3 regions of the Sphingopyxis sp. OPL5 genome follow, and region 1 is predicted to be linked to each of the others. Evidence: predicted binding sites of a transcription regulator. Region 1 holds the regulator's gene; each other region holds the start of a gene.
The links. Region 1 encodes LexA, which represses DNA repair genes until DNA is damaged. Its sites were predicted from a motif close to GTTCCNCNCTTGTTCT; they were not measured.
Positions count from the first base shown of each region.

Region 1 (2,199 bases):
TGCTGGTGCTGATCGCCTTTCTGCTCGGGCGCGAGGCGCTGACGCTGCGGCTGGTCGCGGCGGGCGCGCTGATTGTGCTGATCTGGCGCCCCGAATCGCTGGCGGGGCCGAGTTTCCAGCTGAGTTTCGCGGCGATCACCGCGATCGTCGCGCTCCACGAAAGCCGCGCGATGCAGCGGTTCATGGCGCGGCGCGAGGAGCCATGGGTGTTTCGCCTGGGACGCGGGGTCGCGGGACTGGTGATCACCGGGCTCGCGGTCGAGGTCGCGCTGGCGCCGATCGCGCTGTTCCATTTCCACAAGGCGGGGCTCTATGGCGCGCTCGCCAATGTCGTCGCGATCCCGCTGACGACCTTTGTCATCATGCCCGCCGAGGCGCTGGCTTTGCTGTTCGACAGCGTCGGGCTCGGCGCGCCCTTCTGGTGGGTCGCCGAGCAGGCGCTGAACGCCCTGATCTGGCTCGCGCACAGCGTCGCCGATGCGCCCGGCGCGGTCGCGACGCTGCCGGTGTTCCCGCCCTGGGGTTTCGGCCTCGCGATCTTCGGCGGGATATGGCTGCTGCTGTGGCGGACGCGCTGGCGTTGGGCGGGGGCGGTGCCGCTGGTCCTCGGCATGGCCGTCCTGCTCGCCCAGCCGCGGCCCGATGTGCTGATTACCGGCGACGGCAAGCATATCGCCGCGGCACAACCCGACGGCAGCTATGCGTTGCTGCGCGAGCGGGCGGGGGATTATGTGCGCGACGCGGTGGCCGAGGCGGCGGGCATCGATGCGCCGCTCGCCGCGCTCACCGACCTCGATCATGTCGCCTGCAACCGCGATTTCTGTCGCTGGACGCAGGATGGGCGCACCATCCTGGCGGCGCGCGGGCGCGACCGGATCGAGGGGGCGGACATGGCGGCGGCGTGCGCCGCGGCCGATGTGGTGATCAGCGAGCGCTGGCTGCCGCGCGAATGCGCCGGGCGCTGGCTGACGATCGACCGCGATACCTTGCCGCAGACCGGCGGGCTGGCGCTTTACCTCGGCGATCGGCCGCGCGCGGTGACGGCGTTAGGCGCGGGCGACGAGCATATGTGGCGCCGCCCGCCGCAGGTCAGTGGTAACGACGAAGCAGTCCCGACAACTTCCCTTGCACGATGACGCGCTCGGCGGCGTAGCGCTGCGGCTCATAGGCACTGTTCGCGGGATCGAGACGGATCATCTTGCCCTCGCGGCGGAAATATTTGAGCGTCGCATCCTGCCCGTCGACGAGCGCGACGACGATATCGCCTTCGCGCGCGGTGCTGACCTTTTGGATCAGCGCATAATCGCCGTCGAAGATGCCGGCCTCGACCATCGAGTCGCCCGACACTTCGAGCGCATAATGTTCGCCCGAACCAAGCAGCGCGGCGGGGACCGCGAGATTGTCATGATTTTCGAACGCCTCGATCGGCACACCCGCGGCGATCTTGCCGTGGAGCGGGACCTCGACGATGTCGTTCGCGGCGATCGGGCGCATCGCCGGGGCGGGCTTGCGCAGCGGCACGACATTGTCGCGATCGGTGCTGACGGCCGCCTTGCCGCCCTCGGGAAGCTTGACGACCTCGAGCGCGCGGGCGCGGTTGGGGAGGCGGCGGAGGAAGCCGCGCTCCTCGAGCGCGCTGATCAGGCGGTGGATTCCCGATTTGGATTTGAGCCCGAGCGCCTCCTTCATCTCCTCGAACGACGGCGAGATGCCGCTCGCGTCGAGCTTTTGCTGGATGAAGTGGAGCAGTTCATGCTGCTTGGCGGTCAACATCGGGCGTTCTCCATGATGCCGGTTTCGGACATAAGGAGAACGATAATGGAACAGAAGCGAACTTGTCAAGCGATGTCGATATAATCCGCCGCGTCGCCCGCCGCGCGGGACGGCGCACCGATCTCGCGGATGACGAGCGCATTCGCCGCAGCGAGCGGAAAGGTGCGGCCGCTGTCCTGTCCGTCGAAGGGCGAGAGAAGGCCGCCGTCGATCCGTCCGCGCAAATAGTCGCGTCGCGCGCCGCCGGGGCCGAGGGGGGCCGCGAGCGGGGCCCTGCGCAGTTGCGGGAGCGGGGCTCGCGCGCCGGCGAGATGGCGGACGAGGGGGAGCAGGAACAGGGTCGCAGTAACGAAGGCCGACGAGGGGTTGCCGGGCAGGCCAAGCAGCAGCGCGTCGCCGAGCGTGCCCGCGATCAGCGGCTTGCCG
Region 1 covers NZ_CP060725.1:4,369,822-4,372,020, reverse strand. The annotation lists gene EEB18_RS21015 (ComEC/Rec2 family competence protein) at 1-1,136, shown strand, start outside; gene lexA (transcriptional repressor LexA) at 1,090-1,773, opposite strand; gene EEB18_RS21005 (molybdopterin molybdotransferase MoeA) at 1,839-2,199, opposite strand, start outside.

Region 2 (2,199 bases), 1.0 Mb from region 1:
GCTTCATCTTCGCCGACAGCAGGCCGGGCGAGGGCGCGAGCTTCACCATCTACCTGCCGGTCCATCGCGCCGACAAGGATGCGCCCGCCGTCGCGCCGCCGCCCCCCAAACCCAAGAAGAGCCAGTGGGGCACCGGCACGATCCTTCTCGTCGAGGACGAGGATATGGTGCGTGCGGTCGCCGAGCGGGCGCTGACCCGCGCCGGCTACACCGTCGTCACCGCGTCGCAGGGCGAGGAAGGGCTCGAACGCTTCGGCCAGATGGACAAGGTCGACCTGATCCTGACCGACGTGATGATGCCGACGATGGACGGGCCGGCGATGGTCCGCGCGTTGCGCGCCAAGCGTCCCGACCTGCCCGTTTTGTTCATGTCGGGCTATGCCGAGGAACAATTGCGCCAGTCGATCGATATTGATCATGTGTCCTTTCTTCCCAAACCCTTTTCGGTCGCGCAATTGACCGAGGCAACCTCGGCGGCGCTCGACGCCGCGGCGCAGCGGGCCGGCTGATGACGGCGAATCGCAACATCCTGCTCGTCGAGGACGATGTGCTGATCGGCATGATGCTGGTCGACATGTTCGACGCGCTGGGCTTCCCAGAACCCGCACAGGCGGCGAGCGTCGAGGATGCTCTGGCGATCATCGCGGCGCAGCCGGTCGACGCGGCGCTGGTCGACATCAATCTCGGCGAGGCGAAGGGCTGGCCGGTCGCCGATGCGCTCGCGGCGAAGGATATTCCCTTCGCCTTCACGTCGGGTGGTGGCGACGCGATTCCGCCGGCGCACGCCCACCGCAAGCTGGTATCGAAGCCGTTCCGGCTCAGCGAAATCGAAACCGTTCTCAACGAATTTTTCGACGGATAAGCGTGCGGTTTGCGCCGCCGCAACAAATTTTGTTCCACTCTTGTTCCTTGAGAACAAATGCCGTACACAGGTCCGGCGTTGCGATGCTTCTGCCTTCGCGATAGAGCAGGAAAGGGACGGTCATGGCCGGTCAATTGTCACTCGTGGAATCGGGGAAATCAGTGAACAGCACGGACAGGCAGAAGGCGCTCGACGCCGCCTTGGCACAAATCGATCGCGCCTTCGGCAAGGGCTCGGTGATGAAATTGGGTTCGAAGGAGACGATGCAGGTCGAAGCGATTTCGACCGGATCGCTCGGACTCGACATCGCCCTCGGCGTCGGCGGCCTGCCGCGCGGGCGCGTCATCGAAATCTACGGCCCCGAAAGCTCGGGCAAGACCACCCTCGCGCTCCACGTCCTTGCCGAGGCGCAGAAGGGCGGCGGCACCGTCGCTTTCGTCGACGCCGAACATGCGCTCGACCCGGTCTATGCCAGGAAACTTGGCGTCAATATCGACGAACTGATCGTGTCGCAGCCCGACACCGGCGAACAGGCGCTCGAAATCGTCGACACGCTGGTGCGCTCGAACGCGATCGACGTGCTCGTCGTCGACTCGGTCGCCGCGCTCGTTCCGCGTGCCGAAATCGAGGGCGAGATGGGCGACAGCCATGTCGGCCTGCAGGCGCGCTTGATGTCGCAGTCGCTGCGTAAGCTCACCGGCTCGATCAGCCGTTCGCGCTGCATGGTGATCTTCATCAACCAGCTGCGCATGAAGATCGGCGTGATGTACGGCAACCCCGAGACAACGACGGGCGGCAACGCGCTGAAATTCTACGCTTCGGTTCGCCTCGACATCCGCCGCACCGGCCAGATCAAGAATGGCGACGAGATCGTCGGCAACACCACTCGCGTCAAGGTCGTCAAGAACAAGGTCGCACCGCCGTTCAAGCAGGTCGAATTCGACATCATGTATGGCCAGGGCATCTCCAAGATCGGCGAGATTCTCGATCTCGGCGTCAAGGCGGGCATCGTCGAGAAATCGGGCGCCTGGTTCAGCTATGATTCGATCCGCATCGGACAGGGCCGCGAGAATTCCAAGACCTTCCTCAAGGATAACCCCGAACTGATGGAACGGCTGGAAACCGCGATCCGCGGCAAGACAGACCAGGTCGCCGAGGAAATGATGGCCGGCCCCGACGACGACACCGACGACTGATAGGAATCCGGTCGGTCCGTTCCTGCGGACCGGCCGTCCAACGGCGGCGGGTTCCTTGCCCCTCAGGTTCGCAACCCTCTCGCGGACCGGCCCGCCCGCCGTTGGCCTTGCGCGGCCCTTTCGAGCGGCTACAAGCACGCC
Region 2 covers NZ_CP060725.1:730,546-732,744, reverse strand. The annotation lists gene EEB18_RS03575 (response regulator) at 1-509, shown strand, start outside; gene EEB18_RS03570 (response regulator) at 509-862, shown strand; gene recA (recombinase RecA) at 985-2,058, shown strand.
Region 2: a site for LexA is predicted at 894-909, ahead of recA (recombinase RecA). Genes of this name have one in related genera too.

Region 3 (2,199 bases), 670 kb from region 1:
GGCCTTCGACATCGGCGGACGGCAGGCGGAGCGCTGCGACGGGAAGGAGCGCGATCGCCTTGCGATGCGCTCCGGGTTCAACCGTGACGGGCCGCCCGGCGGGGACATGGCGGGCGGTCGCATGCGCGCAGCCGGCCGTGTCCGCGACCGCAATTTGCAGGCTGAGACCGAAGGCTGCGACGCGGCGGTGAAGATCCTTGAGCAAGGCTCGCTCGCTGCTGAAGATAGCCGCGCAGCCGGTAATGTCGAGCCAGAGCCCGTCGGGCGGATCGGGCGCGACAATCGGCGAATAACGCTCGCCTGCCCAGAGGGCGAGGCGCCGCAGCCCGTCGAGATCGGCTTCGGGCTCGCCGTCGACGACATCGAGCTCGGGCGCGAAAGCCCGCGCTTTCGTGATCGTCATGCCCGTCTGAATGCCAAGCATCCGCGCCTCCCGGCACGTCGCCGCGACGATACGCCGGCCATGGTCGGGGATCGCGGTGACGAGCGGGCGGGGCGGGGCGCGGCCGTCAGGCTGCGGCTTGCGCATCTTCCTGCGCAGCCGGTCGGTCGACCAGTGCGGCAGGAAGAGCGATACGACCCGTCGCATCGCAGCCCTCCACGATCCAGTTGTGCGGATTGCCGCCGCGCGCGCGCTCGAGCGCGACGCGCCAGCGCGCGCGTCCGATCGCGGGGATGCCCAGATCCTCGGTCGGACTCGCGGTGACGCGCCAGCGGGTCACGGCGGCGCTGCCTTCGGCAGGCTCGCCGGCCTTGCAGGCGCGGCGGAAGATGAAGGCGGGGACTCCCGAGGCTTCGGCGGCAAGCTGCAGCCGCTTCGAAGCGATGGTACTGTATTTCTTGACCTCGCCGACGACCCCCGCGAGCCCCGGATGGCGGAGGCACTCCTCCATCGCGAGGAGGACGTTGGTGTCGCTGCCCGCTTCGACATGAATCAGCCGGTCGGGATGGAGCCCGGCAAGATGGAGCGCGGGGGCGAAGAGATCACGCCAGCGCAGGCACCAGAAAACCGGGCCGTCGCTCCTGGCGAGGATACCGGCAAGGAAGATCGTGGCGCTCGCATCGTCCGCCAGTTCGGGACTGCCGGCGAGCTCGTGAAGCGCGCCGGTGGCGATTCCGCGCGCAGGAATTCGCGAGTCGAAATCCTCGATACCGAACGGGATGACGTCATGACGAGCGCCAACGCCTTCGATTTGCGCTATTTTCGCGCGAATTTCTTCAAGAACGGCGGACTGGCGCATAGGTGCGGATAACTCGGCAAGCTGGTCTTATGTTCCTTCTTTGTTCTCATTGCCTGCTCTTCGTCAAGGCGCGCTGCGGCGAAGCGGTATCATCGCTGTGGATGAAAAGCCGGAAAGCGAGGGTGCCGGGGGTTTGCCGCGGGGCGGAGATACGAGCCGGCGGTGCGGCAGATCGAAGGTGCGGGGCATTGCGCCGGGAAGCGGGGACGGGGCGTGGAGCGGGGTGGGCCGGGCAGCCGTGAGCCCCGGCTTTCGCATCCGGAGTCATGAGTTCCGCTGTGACCCCTCGGCTCCCGTTGCATGGGACCTTTCCCTCATTGGCTGCCTGATTGCGGGGCTCGGCTCGCCTAATGCCGTCAACCCCCTGCGGGGGTTCGCCCTCGCATGCGCTCGGTGACGGCGGCTCACGGCCCCTCCTTCTGGCGCCATCGGGGATGGTCCCCGAGCATCAAAGGAGACTGGACATGGGTACCACCATCGGAAATCTGACCCTCAAGGACGACGGCAGCTATGAAGGCACGCTCGCGACCCTGATGGTCACCGTGCCGATCGCAATCGTCCCGAACGGCCGCAAGATGAAGGAAAGCGAGCCCGTCATCAACACGAGCCGCCGAACTTACCACATTGAACTGCGCGCGACGCCTTCGACCTATATGGCCGCAGTCTCGTGGCGCTATCCGCAGGACGAGCTGATCGCGCTTCGCGCGGCCGAAGCCGAGCGTGTGAGGGCCGCGCCCGCCGCCAGCGGGATCAATCTGCCGTCGCTTAACTTCGCCTACCGGATCAGCGGCGACAAGGCGCCATGGCGCCCGGTGCGCGCGTTCGACGACGGCCGACAGCTCTTTGTTGAGTTCAGCCCTTCGATCGCGACCGGCGAGATGCCGCCGCTCTTTGCGGTCGGCGAGAAGGGCGTGGCCGAGCTTCTGAACTACCGTGTCGACGGCCGCTTCATGATCGT
Region 3 covers NZ_CP060725.1:363,031-365,229, reverse strand. The annotation lists gene EEB18_RS01675 (DUF6504 family protein) at 1-589, opposite strand, end outside; gene EEB18_RS01670 (ImuA family protein) at 510-1,241, opposite strand; partial or broken gene EEB18_RS22825 (hypothetical protein) at 1,592-1,825, shown strand; partial or broken gene EEB18_RS01665 (TrbG/VirB9 family P-type conjugative transfer protein) at 1,835-2,199, shown strand, end outside.
Region 3: a site for LexA is predicted at 1,273-1,288, ahead of EEB18_RS01670 (ImuA family protein). Genes of this name have one in related genera too.